One region of the Endozoicomonas sp. ALB091 genome, then DNA from elsewhere that is predicted to be linked to it. Evidence: riboswitches for the same ligand, from Rfam matches in the RefSeq annotation. Region 1 holds a riboswitch; the other holds the start of a gene.
What was found. Region 1 has a riboswitch for thiamine pyrophosphate ahead of thiC (phosphomethylpyrimidine synthase ThiC). Riboswitches for the same ligand answer to the same signal wherever they lie in the genome.
Positions count from the first base shown of each region.

Region 2: another riboswitch for thiamine pyrophosphate. It lies ahead of thiD (bifunctional hydroxymethylpyrimidine kinase/phosphomethylpyrimidine kinase); the one in region 1 lies ahead of thiC (phosphomethylpyrimidine synthase ThiC).

Region 1 covers NZ_JBLYNQ010000006.1:1,026,201-1,034,109, reverse strand. The annotation lists gene ACO6UX_RS11510 (YbgA family protein) at 1-976, opposite strand, end outside; gene ACO6UX_RS11505 (GNAT family N-acetyltransferase) at 1,744-2,244, shown strand; gene ACO6UX_RS11500 (phosphohydrolase) at 2,341-3,015, shown strand; TPP riboswitch at 3,056-3,171, shown strand; gene thiC (phosphomethylpyrimidine synthase ThiC) at 3,366-5,189, shown strand; gene ACO6UX_RS11490 (pyridoxal phosphate-dependent aminotransferase) at 5,156-6,226, opposite strand; gene birA (bifunctional biotin--[acetyl-CoA-carboxylase] ligase/biotin operon repressor BirA) at 6,374-7,372, shown strand; gene ACO6UX_RS11480 (type III pantothenate kinase) at 7,369-7,909, shown strand, end outside.
Region 2 covers NZ_JBLYNQ010000006.1:729,626-737,534, forward strand. The annotation lists gene ACO6UX_RS10205 (hypothetical protein) at 1-141, opposite strand, end outside; gene ACO6UX_RS10210 (NAD(P)/FAD-dependent oxidoreductase) at 458-1,867, shown strand; gene ACO6UX_RS10215 (DUF1365 domain-containing protein) at 1,870-2,805, shown strand; gene ACO6UX_RS10220 (class I SAM-dependent methyltransferase) at 2,802-4,049, shown strand; gene ACO6UX_RS10225 (DUF3833 domain-containing protein) at 4,034-4,609, shown strand; gene ACO6UX_RS10230 (SDR family NAD(P)-dependent oxidoreductase) at 4,621-5,400, shown strand; TPP riboswitch at 5,454-5,554, shown strand; gene thiD (bifunctional hydroxymethylpyrimidine kinase/phosphomethylpyrimidine kinase) at 5,698-6,516, shown strand; gene ACO6UX_RS10240 (ABC transporter ATP-binding protein) at 6,532-7,314, shown strand; gene ACO6UX_RS10245 (ABC transporter permease) at 7,318-7,909, shown strand, end outside.

The DNA of each region.
Region 1 (7,909 bases):
GTCGTTGAATATATACACTACCATGATTGTCTATGAAATGCCGTAGCATGGTCATCGGGGCAATAAGGGGGATCATTTCCTGACGGTACTCTTCAATCAGCGTCAGCAGCTGCTTTCTCTCTTTGCCATCGACGCTCTTTTTCACATATCCGAGGATATGCATCATGGCATTGGTGTGAGATTTTCGATTGGCCCGTCGTTTCAGGGCGCTCATAAAGCTGCGCAGGTACTCCTCCAGCAGTTCATGCAGATTCGCTTTGCTGCCTTTGGCCACGATTTGGCCAAGTAACTCATACCCCTGGGGATAATGGGCCATGATCATGTACTTGTGAGTAGAATGAAAGTCGACCAGGGCGGCATAAGATGGCTCTGCCATCACGGTTTTCTGCCAACGGTCATAGGCGTAAACCCGGGTGAAAAAATTTTCACAGAGTATCGGGTCGTGCAGCCTGCCTTCTTCTTCTATTGGCAGCAGCGGGTTGCTCTCCATAAATGCCCTGGCATAGGCTCCGGGTGAACTTTCGCCCAGCGGGTGGCCATTTTCATGGTACACCTTGACCCTTGCCATGCCACAGCTGGGGGACTTCTGCATCAGAATATAGCCGCAAATGTGTGATAGCTGATCAGACATATCATGACCATACTGCGTCAGAGCATCCGTTACATCCAGACTGGAATTTTCAGTGCCGACTACCCGGATTTGCAACTGTTTATCGGGTGCAGACGATGAACTTTGGCCGGTAGTTTGTGATGCTTCAGCCAGTTGGCCGACCAGCCGGATGGGCTCTCTGGGGGTTCCCAGCCCGATAGCCATCTCAGGACAGACCGGCTCAAAGTGGAAGAATTTATCCAGCGTGTTGACACAAAAAGACGAGCGTTTGTGCCCACCGTTATAGCGCACTTTATGGCCCAAAAGGCAGGAGCTGATGCCCAGTGTGATCTGTTTTTCAGGCTCAGGTATGGAAACGATAGCCACTTGTTATTCTCCACTTTACATTCGAAATACACGCCCTGGTTAATATCGCCAGTTACTGGCAGTTCCTTTGCCTGTCAGCGGTTGAAAACAGGTATAACTCTACATTGCTGTTAAGGCAAGAGTGATGTGCCTATAACTCTTTCTATCATCTAACTGCCTGTGCAGTAAGGCTTTTTTAATGGATTGCAGTGTCTCATTGGCGAGTCGGTTTTGCCGGTATACAGCACAGATTTTTCCTGCATAAGACGACATTATTATCACAGTCGTACAGGAATTAACCCGACCCGGATCATTCCGAAAGGCCCTGCCCCGAAATTGCAAAACATCACCAGCAGGATATTAACGGTATTGGAATGCCTGATTTGAGGTGGGCATAGGCTGCTTTCGATAGCGGAGGCATGGAGCCCGGATTTAGCCATCCGTTTCCGGTTTATAGAATCAGGGAACTTTTGACAATCTGCGCACACTAATATAGGGAAAGAAGTTGCACAGCCTGTGAAATCAACATCTGCTCGTAAAAGGTTGCAGTTTCAGGCTCTCTTCGCTTTTGCCTGATCATCAGGTGGTCTGGGTTCAGGTTTTGCCTGATGATCTATTGGCATTCTCTGGTCTGACGAAGGCAGTTGTTTTTCTTGATATTAGTATCAATAAATCAGTCAGTTGTATTCATCGGGTCATCTGATTAATGAGAACTTTCAGATCATCTAACTGTCCAAATGGCGGAGTAATTATTTTGTTGGAGCAAAGTTTCTGGAGACTATTTTACCGTGCTGATTGTTACTGATACGCCCCGTCTGATACTTCGTACCTGGCAGTTACAGGATATCGATGCGTACTCCGCCTTACTGGGCGAAACACCTCCCGGTGCCTCAGATGCCATGGCCACAGAGCCCGCAAGCCTTGCAGAAACCGAGTTGTGGCGCTACCAGGCGGAACTGGATAAATGGGGGTGGTCGCGCTGGGCGGTGGTATTCAAAGAGAATAACCAGCTAATTGGCTATTGTGGCTTTTCTCCCTATGGCAAGCATATTGAGATGAGCTGGCGCTTTTTACCCGCTTACCGCGGACAGGGGCTGGTGCTGGAAGCTGTTGAGGCAGTGACTCAATTCGGCTTTAACCAGCTGGGTATGGAAGAGATTATTTCTTATACAACCCCCACTAATGAGTTTGCCCAGGGCGTTATGCAACAACTGGGGATGACACTTGATCGCTTTGAGGGGTGGAGTACCTGTACGGTTGCCCGTTACCGCATACAGTCACCGATATAAATCATGCGCTGAAAATATTCCGCAGCCACAGTACAATCACTTTAAATAATTTCATTCATTTAAATTTATCCCTCCACTTACAGTCTTTTTGAACTCATGAGCAATAGCAGCAGCGACACCCTGAGTACCTGGGAGCAGAAAATTATCGTCTGGCTACAATCCATGCACCACGACCATGATGACCACTCCCATGACTTTTCCCATTTTCAGCGGGTCTGGAAAACGGCGCAGCAGATCATGGATCTGGAGCAGGTGTCTGTGAATCCACTGGTGGTTCTCGCTGCCTGCTACTTTCACGATATTGTGGTGTTGCCAAAAGATCATCCTGAGAGGTCCAGGGCCTCTTCGCTGGCTGCCATAAAGACCAGAACCTGCCTTGAGGATATGGGGTTTCCTGCTGAGTTGATTGATAACGTCTGTCACTCGGTGGCCAGTCACAGCTATTCTGCGGGCATTGCGCCCGAAACCATTGAAGCCAAAGTGGTTCAGGATGCTGATCGGATGGAGGCTCTGGGAGCTATCGGGCTGGCCCGGGTTTTTTATACATCGGGCCTGCTGCGGCGAAAAATGTTCGACCCCGAAGACCCACTGGCTGAGCACCGGGCCCTTGATGATCGTGAATACGCGCTGGATCATTTCCAGGTGAAGTTGCTGAAGCTGTCTGACACCATGCAGACGTCCGCCGGACGCAGAATGGCAGAGCGGAATTCGGATTACCTCAGGGAATATATGGGCAAGTTGCTTAAAGAGCTGGAAGGGGATTATTCCTGACCCGGTACTACTTTTTCAGTGAGGGTGCCTTTATAATCTTCCCATCTTGTCGGAGTGCGAAAGCTGAGATCGCTGCATTTTATCGGATATATGTGCAGCAAATTCGTTGAACCTGCTCAGGGTAATACCTGCGAAGGGAACAAGAGAAGAGAGTACCGGGTTGCTATCTGGTGGATGGCTGATCACGCTTTTGGCCAATCATGCCTTTAATATCTCAAAGCATTGTTTTGCTTTAAATCAAGCAGCTTCTTGCTAACCTTGACGAGTCAAGCTAGCAAAAACCGTCTATTCCTTTTCTCTGGCCTGAGACACCGGCAAGCCATACCAATAACAATAGATAAGGGATATTCATGGTCGGTAACTCTCAACTTCAGGGTATTCAGATGCGTGCTCCAATTGCTGACAGTCAGTCACTTCTGGTAGAAGCCTGTCGTTCATTTCCTGCTTCACGGAAAATTTACCTTCCCGGCAGCCGCCATGATATTCGTGTGGGCCTGCGGGAAATAACCATTGGGCAGAGACACGGAGAGTACAGTAAGTTATCCACTGAATCTGCCGTTCGGGTGTACGACACATCCGGTCCTTATACTGATCCGGAATACTGCCTGGATCTGCTTAAGGGCCTGCCGCCTATCCGTTCAGAATGGATACGGGCACGAGAAGACTCAGAAGAGTTGAGTGCCCAGTCTTCAACCTATGCATTGCGACGAAAACAGGATATTCAGGTTGAGCCGGTGCGCTTTCAGTCATCTGCCCCCGTCAGATGTGCCCTGTCTGGAAGAAATGTGACTCAGCTCCATTATGCCAGGCAGGGAATAATCACACCGGAGATGGAATATATCGCCATCAGGGAAAACATGGGAAGGCCTGAAGCAAAGATAACCCCCGAATTTGTTCGTCAGGAGGTGGCATCCGGTCGTGCGGTGATACCCGCGAATATTAACCATCCCGAAGCAGAGCCAATGATTATCGGCCGTAACTTTCTGGTGAAGGTTAATGCCAATATTGGTAATTCACCGGTGACGTCTACCATAGAGGAAGAAGTTGAAAAACTGCTCTGGGCAACCCGCTGGGGGGCCGATACGGTGATGGATCTTTCCACCGGTAAACATATCCATGAAACCCGGGAGTGGATTATCAGAAACTCACCGGTACCGATTGGCACCGTGCCTATTTATCAAACACTGGAGAAAGTAAACGGCAAGGTAGCGGATCTTAATTGGGAGGTGATGAAGGACACCTTGATTGAGCAGGCAGAGCAGGGGGTAGATTATTTCACCATTCATGCCGGAACGCTGAGAGACCATGTGAAACTGACCACTGATCGGGTGACCGGTATTGTTTCCAGGGGCGGTGGGATTCTCGGGCAGTGGTGTGAAATGCATGACAGCGAAAACTTCCTCTATGAACACTTTGATGAGATCTGCGAGATATGCAAGGCATACGACATTACGCTTTCATTAGGGGATGGGCTGCGCCCGGGATCGGTGGCTGATGCCAACGATGCGGCACAGTTTGCCGAACTGAAAACGTTGGGTGAACTGACAAAGAAAGCCTGGGCACATGATGTGCAGGTGATGATTGAAGGCCCCGGGCATATACCGATGCACCTGATTCAGGAAAATATGGATAAACAGCTGGAGTATTGCCACGAGGCACCCTTTTACACGCTGGGTCCACTGACGACGGATATCGCCCCCGGCTATGACCATATTACTTCCGGGATCGGTGCAGCGATGATTGGCTGGTTTGGTTGTGCAATGCTCTGTTATGTGACACCAAAAGAGCACCTTGGCCTGCCCAATCGTGAGGATGTGAAACAGGGATTGATCGCCTACAAAATTGCTGCCCATGCGGCAGATGTCGCCAAAGGTCATCCGGGGGCACAACTAAGGGATGATGCGCTGTCCCGTGCCCGTTTTGAGTTCCGCTGGGAGGACCAGTTTAACCTGGCCCTGGATCCGGATACCGCAAAAGCCTACCACGACGAAACCCTCCCTCAGGACAGCGCCAAGGATGCGGGTTTCTGTTCCATGTGCGGACCAAACTTCTGCCCAATGCGCATGACGCATGATGTGCGGGAGTTGGAAGAGCCTTCAGCCAATAAAGAGCCCTTAGCCAGTAAAGCGCCCTTAGCCAGTCAAGCGGCTCCGGCAATGGAAAGCCCCTCCTGAATCCTCTCGATCAGCTGCCGGGTCTGGGCAATATCACCCAGTGTTATTCTCAGACCCTTTCGCCCAGTCTGGTCAGACTTTGGGCGAACAAGGATGCCATGGCTGCGCAGGTGCAGCTCAATGACCTCAGGATTATCCGGAAATGCCCAGATGAAATTGGCCGCACTGGGCCAATAGGGAATGGCCTGTTGATCAAGGAAATGCTCAAACAAGGGCTTGGATGACTCCATAACTTCCCTGACGTACTGACGGGTATACTCCGGATGGTCCAGGGCGGCATTGATGGCCACGGCAGCAAACTGGTTAACATCATAAGGGCCACGGATATTCAGCAGCGCCCGGATGTTGTCAGGGTGGCTGATCACATAGCCCAGGCGAATGGAAGGCAGGCCCCAGGTTTTAGAGAAGGTGCGTGTGACCAGAATATTCGGGTATGCCATAACCGCATCCGCCACGGTGGCCTGAGAGTATTCAAAGTAGCATTCATCAACCAGCAGGGCGGTATTGGGTGCGGACCTGGCAATGGTCAGAATATCTTCACGCTGGATTTGCGTGCCGCTGGGGTTGTTCGGGTTGGCGATGACAATCAGCCGGGTTTTTGCGGTGATGGCGTCCAATACTGCGTTAACCGGAAAGCCGGTTTCCCGCGTATAGTCAGGCTCAATAATGTTCAGCTTTTCAATATTGGCGCACTGGTGGTACATCGCGAAGGTTGGGCCGGGGATGATGATGTCATCACCTTCTGTACAGGCCGCACGGATAATAATATCAATGCCCTGGTCAGAACCATTAGTGATCATGACCTGGGGTTCATCGACGCCTGCATAGTCAGCGATTTTCCGGGTCAGGTCGCCATAGGATGGGTACACCTGCAGACGATCATCATTGATATAGTCAATCAGTGCCTGTTTGACATGCTCACTGACGGGCAGCGTTCTCTCATTAAAGTCCAACAGCAGATTGTGATGAGGGTTTCTGCCTTCAAGTGGCGGAGAATAGGCGCTCATCCGGGTGATGTGGGACTTGAAAATGCTCATCGGCGGTTTCCCTGATCCATCTGTTTTGTTGGAGAAAGTGCAGTATAGAGCAGAGTTCCCGGGAGAAGCTATCAGGCATTGGGTCCGCTTAATGCTCTGGCCTGATATAATATTCAGTTTCCTGACAGGTATGTGGATTTCCTATAAATGGAAAAGGTATTAGAACTTCTGGCTGATGGCGGTTTCCACTCCGGTGAAGCGCTGGGCAGGGCGCTGGGGATCAGTCGCGCTGCGATCTGGAAAAAACTGAAAATGCTGGAAACGCTCGGCCTGCAAATTGATTCAGTCAAAGGCCGGGGGTACCGGCTGCACCCGGGAGTTGAGTTGCTGGATAGTGAACGTATTCTCAATGCCCTGGCCCCATCCGCCAGAGAGTCGGTGGCGGTCCACACCTGTTTGAAAACAGCATCCACCAATGATCTGGTCAGAGAGATTCCTGTTGCCAGCCCGTTAATAAAAGGGGTGTGTCTGGCAGAATATCAGACCAGCGGCCGTGGTCGGCGGGGCAGAGCCTGGGATAACCCCTTTGGTTCGACCATCAGCATGTCTGTACGTTGGTTTTACAGTGCTGGTATGGCATCCCTGGAAGGGCTGAGCCTGGCGGTCGGTCTGGCTGTACTGAAAGCGCTTGAACGCAGCGGTGGCGGTGATCTCAAACTGAAGTGGCCTAATGATCTGCTGTGGAACTCCCCCGACGGTTTTCGCAAGCTGAGTGGCATCCTGCTGGAAGTGCACGGAGACCCCACCGGAGACTGCGAGGTGATCATCGGTATTGGCGTCAATATTGCCCTGAGCCAGCAACAGATCAACAGTATCAGCCAGCCCGCAGTGGATATGCAGCGGGTGTGTGGTACCACAGTGAGCCGAAATCAGGTAGCCAGTGAGTTGATCAACGAGTTGTGCCGTACCCTGGATATTTTCAGTCATCAGGGCTTCAGCCATTTCAAAGACCAGTGGGAGCGCTATGATGCTTTTGCCGGGCAGGAGGTTGTCCTGGACGCTTCCGGTAAAACGTTGTCTGGCGTAGCTTCCGGGGTGAATGGTCATGGTGGACTGTTATTGCAGACCCGTGAAGGTATGATGACTTTCAATGGCGGTGAGGTTTCATTAAAGGCCGCGTCACCCACAAAGAGCAAGTCATCATGAGAATTCTGGAACTGGATGCAGGCAATAGCCGATTAAAATGGCGGCTACTGAATAGCGGCCACATCACTTCCCATGGCTTTCTTGCCAACAGCGAAGACTGGCAACACGAATTGCCAAAGCTGCTGGATCAAATTGGGCCGGTCGATTCGGCCAGGGCGGCCATCGTCTCCGGTGATGAGCGTTTTGCGCAGTTGAGTACTGCGGTTAATCAGCACTTTAATGTATCCCTGTTAAAGGCCGAGGTTAAAGAGCAGTGCCGGGGCGTGAAAGCTGCCTATCCTGGTCTGGGCGTTGATCGCTGGCTGGCTATGCTGGCGGCCCATCATCTGGACAGGGCAGAGAATAAAGAGCCCTGCAAAAAAATGGTGGTGAGCTGTGGTACTGCCATTACCATTGACTTGTTGAGTGACGGCGGGAACCACCTGGGCGGCTATATTGTACCGGGTGTCGGCCTGATGAAGAGCATGCTGCACACCAGGACAGCACAACTTCCCATGGTAGCAGCAGAAGCATCAACGATAATGCCCGGAACAAGCA
Region 2 (7,909 bases), 300 kb from region 1:
GTCAGGAAGCGCGGGGAGTACGGTCCACTGAGCATAACTCACATAAAGCGGCAAAGAACAAGCGAGAGCGGGAGCACGTTGATGAAATATCCGTGTTAAGTTATCCGCCATACTCAGAACATCAGTAATGGCCTGGGGCACGATAGCCTTTGGCGGGAAATATGCTTCTTGAGAATTCTATACCAAGGCTCTTCAGCCCGGGCCAGTCCCAAGTTTTAATCCAATGTGCGTTTTTTGTCATGCTCCACTTGCCTGTTGCACTCATGCGCCTCTTTTTACAGTGGCTGAAACATTATTGATTGATTTTCCATATAAATGGGTGAACCATTACGACACTCTGTTCGTAAATTTTTGGCATGGTACCTTACTGCTCTGATGAAAGGTTTTTGTAGATAAGAATTACTTATTGGCACTCCAACCTTTTTATAGCGAATAAAATCAACAGGGAGTCTCATTTGTGTCCACAAAAGGAATGAACATAGCTGTCGTCGGTTCCGGTATTAGCGGACTCTCCTGCGCCTGGCTACTTTCTAAACAACACAACGTGACCTTATTTGAAAAGGATGATCGCTTCGGCGGCCACAGCCATACTGTGTCTGTGGGCGATGAGAAGCCCATTCCCGTCGATACCGGCTTTATTGTTTTTAATGAGAAAACCTATCCAAACCTGATCGCTTTTTTCAAACACCTGAAGGTGCCTTTTGTCCCTACGGATATGTCGTTTGCCGTTTCTCTGAACAACGGCTCTACTGAGTACGCTGGTACTGATCTTTCCGGACTATTTGCCCAGAAGAGCAACCTGTTCCGTCCGGGCTTCTGGCTAATGCTGGCTGATATTCTGCGTTTCTATCGCAACAGCGAAAAATGGATGGGCAGCCTTGAGCATGAACAAGGCATAGATGCCTCCCTGACCCTTGGCCAGCTGCTGCATCGTGAGCGCTTCAGTCAACGGTTTATTCATGACCACCTGATTCCCATGGGTGCTGCCATCTGGTCAACACCGGCAGACAAAATGCTGGACTACCCGGCTTTGGCTTTTCTGCGCTTCTGCTCAAACCATGGTCTCTTGCAACTGTCGGATCGCCCTCAGTGGCAAACCGTGAAAGGAGGCAGTCGGGAGTATGTTCAGCGGATTATTGATGAGCTGGGTACATCGGCGCTCACCAATCGCTGTATCCGCAAAATAAAACGGTTCCCTGACCGGGTTCAATTGACCGATTTCCAGGGTAAAGACTGGCATTTTGACCATGTGGTTATGGCCTGCCATGCTGACACCACGCTCAGCCTGCTTTCTGAGCCAGACGAGTTTGAACAGCATTTGCTGGGCGCTTTTATGTTTCAACGGAACAAGGCTCTGCTGCACAGCGATGAACGACTGATGCCTGACAACAGAAAGGCCTGGGCCAGCTGGAACTATCTGGGTTCCCATACATCAGACCCTGGCAGTGAGCAGGGGCCAGCGGTTACCTACTGGATGAATAAGCTGCAGCATCTCGACGGTCCGCCACTGTTTGTCACGCTGAATCCCCAGCAGGAGCCGGCCACCGATCTGATTCATGGTTGCTACCTGTATGACCACCCCGTGTTTGATCGCGCCGCGATCGAAGCCCAGGAGAAAATCTGGAAGCTCCAGGGCAGAAACCGTACCTGGTATTGCGGTGCATGGATGGGCTATGGTTTCCATGAAGATGGGCTACAGTCCGGCCTGGCTGTCGCGGAGAGCCTTGGAGGCATTCGCCGCCCCTGGCAGGTCAAAGGGGAAAATGACCGGCTCCATCGTCCGGATCTGTTTGGCCGCAGCTTTTTTGACCCGGGTGTTGACAGCACGCAACTTGAATCCTCTGAGCCTCGGCAGCAGGAATCTTGAGAATGGAGTCTTCCTCAGGTTCTTCTATTTATGTTGGCGAGCTGATGCACCACCGGTTCAAACCGAAGAAACATCGGTTCTCTTATCAGGTGGCTTCCTGGTTGCTGGATCTGGACACCATTGAGGCGCTGGATCAGCAGCTCTCCCTGTTTTCCCTTAACCGGTTTAATGTTGTGTCTTTTTACCCCCGTGATCATGGTGATGGTTCAGAGACACCGTTGCGGGAACAGATCAACCGGTTGCTTCACGACTATAATATTGAGACACCGGATAACGTCAGCTTACTTTGTTATCCACGGATGTTTGGCTACACCTTTAACCCATTGGCGGTGTACTTTTGCTATCGGGATCAACAGCTGACCGCCATCGTCTATGAAGTCAGCAATACCTTTGGCGAAAGGCATTCCTATGTGGCGGCCGTCGAGTCTGGAGAGCAGCCTGAAAAGCAGTCGGACGATCAACGACTGATAGCGCATAGCAGGCAGATTGTTCAACCAACCCTTCAACAACAGGCCGATAAAGCACTGCATGTTTCCCCTTTCTTTCCCATGGACTGCTATTACCATTTCCGGATCCAGCCCCCCAAAGAGAAGGTTACTCTCGCCATTAACCTGAACGATGCCAGCGGCAAGCTGTTCACTGCCGTGTTCAAAGGGCTGCGCAAAACCATCACCGATCGTTTTATCGTAAAACAGACCATGCTGCTGCCACTGCAAACCATGAAAGTCATGGCGGCCATCCATTGGGAAGCCTTGCGGCTCTGGCTAAAGGGCATATCGATTTACTCACACACGCCAAGACATTTCTTTTTCAGCCATACCCGTGCAGAAACGCGAAAAGCAAAAGAAAAAAATTTTGCGACCTACGCCGCGATGAACGGTGAGAAAGCAAAATATTTTTCACAAAACAATACAGCGAACAGGGGGAAGAAACCATGAACTCAACCAGCTCCACGGAGATCACCAGCAAACCCTGGTTCCCTGCGCTGAGAAATGTACTCTCCTGGCTGGAAAAACGATTGGTCAAGGCGGGGGTGAGCAGAATTGAGCTGCGCATTGATGGCAACGAAAGTGTGATGGTGGGGCAGTTCCGGTCAGGTACACCCATCCCCTGTCTGCATATCCATAATCCGGTGGGGTTAATCCAGCAAGGCAGCCAGGGGTTACTGGGCTGGTCAGAGTCGTTTATTAATGGCGACTGGAGCTCTCCGGACCTGAAAGCGCTGACCGACTGGGCCATGGCCAATGAAGACAATCTGCAGGAGGTGATGACTGCCAACTGGTTCAGCAATCTGTTTAACCGGGTGTTGCACAAAATACGCCGTAACAGTCGCTCCGGCAGCCGTCGCAATATTGCCGCGCATTATGACCTGGGCAACGACTTTTACCAGCTATGGCTTGACCCGACCATGACCTATTCAAGCGCCCTCTATTTTGATGAGCATGAGGACCTGGAAACCGCACAGGGCAATAAGTACAACACCATTATCGACTGGCTTGAGCTTCGTCCGGGGCATTCCGTGCTTGAGATAGGCTGTGGCTGGGGCGGCTTTGCCCGGGCGCTGAATCAGCGGCACCAGGGCGCATACAAAGGGATAACACTGTCGCAGGAACAGCTGGCCTATGCGCAACAGATGTCGGACAACCAGTCCCATCAGTTCAGTCTTACGGATTACCGGGATATCCATGAGCAGTATGATCGTATCGTTTCCATCGAAATGATTGAGGCCGTGGGTGAAGAGCACTGGCCGGTCTATTTTGAAAAACTGTACCGCAGCCTGAAACCCGGAGGTTCCGCCGTTATCCAGGCCATTCTGATTGACGACGCCCGTTTCGAGGAGTATCGCCGCGGTGTTGACTTTATTCAGCGCTACATCTTCCCTGGCGGTATGTTGCCCTGTGACAGGGTGATGCAAGAGCAGGCCAAAAAGGCCGGTTTGGCCATAACCAATACCCTCTCTTTCGGTCTCGACTATGCAAGAACGCTGGATGAATGGAAACGGCTTTTTCTTTCGGCCTGGCCTGCCATTGAACAGCTCGGATTTGATCAGCGCTTTAAACGCCTGTGGCAATTTTACCTGGATTACTGCACGACCGGTTTCCAATTCAGGAGTATTGATGTTTGCCTCTACAAACTCACCAAACCTGTGTCAGGGGAGGCCGCATCATGCGAGTCGCGTTAACAACAATAAAAGATTGGACGTCGGGACGGGCCTGGCTCCTGACCCTACTGTTTATGCTGACGGGGTGCTCAGCCATGAATATTGAAGATTATGCAGCTAGTGAACCAAGTCTGAAAATTGAACACTACTTTGCCGGGGAAACCGTTGCCTGGGGCATGTTTCAGGACCGGTTCGGCAATGTTCAACAGCGGTTCAAGGTGTTGATGACCGGAGACGTCAAAGACGGTGTACTGACTCTGGATGAACGCTTCATCTATTCCGATGGTAACGAGTCAACCCGTATCTGGAAGGTCAACATTATGGGTGACGGACAGTACCTGGGCACCGCCGGAGATATCGTTGGCCAGGCCATTGGCCGCAGTGCCGGCAATGCCTTTAACTTCAAATACCAGATGCGTCTGCCCATCCGTGGCCGGGAGTGGGTGGTGACCTTTGATGACTGGATGTTCCTGCAAGAAGATGGCGTACTACTGAATGTCGCCACCATGAGCAAATGGGGGATCAAGCTGGGTACTTTAACGGTCGCCTTTGAAAAACCCGGGCCAGAAGAAGAACCATAAAGGCAGCAGATATGAACTCTACTCAGGATACAACGCCTTCTAATGCTCCGGTGGTCTGGATCACCGGAGCCAGCCAGGGCATTGGCGAAGCCGTTGCCATTGCCCTGGCCCGGGAAGGAGTGACCGTAGCGGCCAGTGCCCGAAATGAAGAACGGCTGGCAGCACTGGCCAGGCAATCAGATGAACTGCCGGGCAGGATCGTTCCCTATCCGCTGGATGTGACGGATCAAACAGCCGTGAATGAGACGGTCAACAAAATCATTGCCAATCATGGTGCCGTTGGCCAGGCGATTTTAAATGCCGGCACCTATATTGCTTCGCCCGCAGCGGAGTTTACCAGCAATGTGGTGCGCCAACAGATGGAACTGAATCTGATGGGTGTCTGTCACTGCCTTGAGCCACTGATCGCTGCCATGAAAAAACAGGGTAAAGGGGTGATTGCCATTAATGCGTCGCTGGCAGGCTATCGTGGCCTGCCCAAAGCAGCGGGTTATGGTGCCAGCAAGGCGGCGTTAATCAATATGGCGGAATCCCTGAACTCGGAGCTCTGGCAAGAGGGTATTGATATCAAAGTGATCAACCCGGGTTTTGTCAAAACACCATTGACCAGCAAGAACCGGTTCCCCATGCCTTTTCTGATGGAGGTGGATAAAGCGGCGGAGGTCATCGTCAAAGGGATGAAGGGGCGGCAGTTCGAGATTCGCTTCCCGCGCATGTTTGCCGCCATCATGGCGCTTCTGCGTCACCTGCCCTACTCGATGTATTTCTGGTTGGTCCGTAAGACCGGATAAGCGTCAATTCACTCAATCGCTGGACAGCCTGTGGCAAACCCCATAGACTCCGCCGGTGTTGGTTGGGGTGTTCTGCCAGTGATGGCAGAACTGAGATACACCCATTGAACCTGAACCAGATAATGCTGGCGTAGGAAACCGACGGGCCTGAGAGCTGCTAAACCCCTGATGTACTCACCATCGTGCAAGCCAGTTAATCAATGCAGTTTATTGCCCCGACAGGAACTGCAACACCCCGCCCGTTGTTCCCGCCAGTCCTAATGATATGGAGTTTCTCTTGTGGAGCGGCGCGAGCTTATGTCTTCTACACCCATCGCATTGACCATTGCCGGTTCTGACAGTGGCGGTGGTGCCGGCATTCAGGCAGACCTGAAAACCTTCTCAGCCCTTGGTGCCTACGGCTGCAGTGTGATCACTGCGCTGACCGCACAGAACACGGTGGGTGTTCAGGGTATTTTTGATGTCTCACCCGCCTTTGTCCGGGAGCAGCTGGACTCGGTCTTTTCCGACCTGAACATTTCTGCCGCCAAGGTGGGCATGCTGAGCCAGCCTGAAGTGATTGATGCGGTTGCCCGCGCGGTCAGTGATTACCAGCCGAAATACCTGGTGGTTGACCCGGTGATGGTGGCCACCAGCGGTGATGTTCTGCTTCAGGAAGCCGCCATCGATAACCTGCGTCGCAAACTGATTCCCAAAGCAACCCTGATTACCCCCAACCTGCCGGAAGCAGCGGTTCTGCTGAACTGCCCCCGACCTGAGTCACTGGCAGCCATGGTCGCCATGATTGACCCGTTGATGGCCCTGGGAGCCAGTGCAGTCTTGCTCAAAGGCGGCCACCTTACCTCAGACCAGGGCAATAAGAAGGCCGTTGATCTGTTCCATGACGGTAACACCCTGCACCAACTTGAGTCTCCCTGGGTGGCAACCCGTAACACCCACGGGACAGGCTGTACATTGTCGTCTGCTGTCACTGCCTTGCTGGCCAGGGATTACCCTTTGATCGATGCCGTGCGCTCTGCCAAGGAGTACATTGCCGATGCCATTGGCCATGCCGACCATCTGAACATCGGTTCCGGCCATGGCCCGGTCCATCACTTTTACCGAACCTGGTCATAGAGAATACCGCAACGCATGTTTGATGTGATTATCCGCCAGGCCAGCCTGAGATTTGGCAACCACTGTGTTTTTACCGACCTCAACCTGACCCTTAAAGGCGGCCAGTGGACTTGCCTTCTGGGTGGCAGCGGGGTGGGCAAAACCAGTCTGTTGCGTCTGATTGCCGGTCTGCCTGCGGGCGAGACAACGGGGGAAGTGGTCTGTCAGGACGGCTTTTCGGTTCATCACCGAATCGCCTGGATGGCGCAGCAGGACCTGCTGCTGCCCTGGTTTTCGGTACTGGACAATATCACCCTGGGGCAGCGCCTGCGCCGCAATCTGACCGATGTGTTCACCCGTCGTCCGCTCTTGTCAGCCGAGGTTCGGGACCAGGCCATGTCCATTCTGGAAAAGGTAGGCCTGAGCGCAAAAGCCAACGTTCTGCCCCAGCATCTGTCCGGCGGTCAGCGCCAGCGGGTAGCACTGGCCAGGACCCTGATGGAAAACCGGCCACTGGTATTAATGGATGAACCTTTCGGCGCACTGGATGCCATCACCCGGCTCAATTTACAAGACCTGGCCTGTGAGCTGTTACAGAACCGTACGGTGCTGTTAATCACCCACGATCCCCTGGAAGCCCTGCGCCTTGGCCATGAGGTTTATCACCTGAGGGGGCACCCGGCCCGACTGACGGATGCCATTACGCCACCGGGCAAGACACCCCGCTCACTGGATGATAATGACCTGCTGGCCTTACAGGGCAAACTGCTGGATCGTTTACGTCATGAGTCGTTTGATGAACAGGCTGGAGTGCCATAAAGAATGAAAGACTCCGTCAAACCCTTTGTCGTTCTTATTGGCCTGCTGGTGCTCTGGCATACCCTGGTGATGGCCTTTGAGATGCCATCCTACATCCTTCCCGGTCCGTTAGCGGTGGCCAACAGCATGGTAGACAATGCCAGCCTGCTGTGGGAACACACGCTGGTTACCCTCAGTGAAATGCTGCTGGGTCTGTTACTTGGTGTTCTGCTGGGTATTATTCTGGCGCTGGTGCTGGTCTATTTTACCGTGTTAAGACCCTGGCTCTTACCGCCATTGTTGATTACCCAGGCCATTCCGGTCTTTGCGCTCGCACCGATATTGATGCTCTGGTTTGGTTACGGCCTGACGTCGAAAGTGGTGATGACCATTCTGGTGATCTTTTTCCCCGTGGCCACCTGTTGTTATGACGGACTGCGCCATACCCACCAGGGCTGGCTGGATATGGCCCAGACCATGGGCGGCAGCCGGCTGGCCATTCTGCGCCATATCCGCTGGCCTGCGGCACTGCCAGCCCTGGCTTCCGGGCTGCGGGTAGCCGTTGTGGTGGCACCGATTGGTGCCGTTGTCGGGGAGTGGGTTGGCTCCAGCGCTG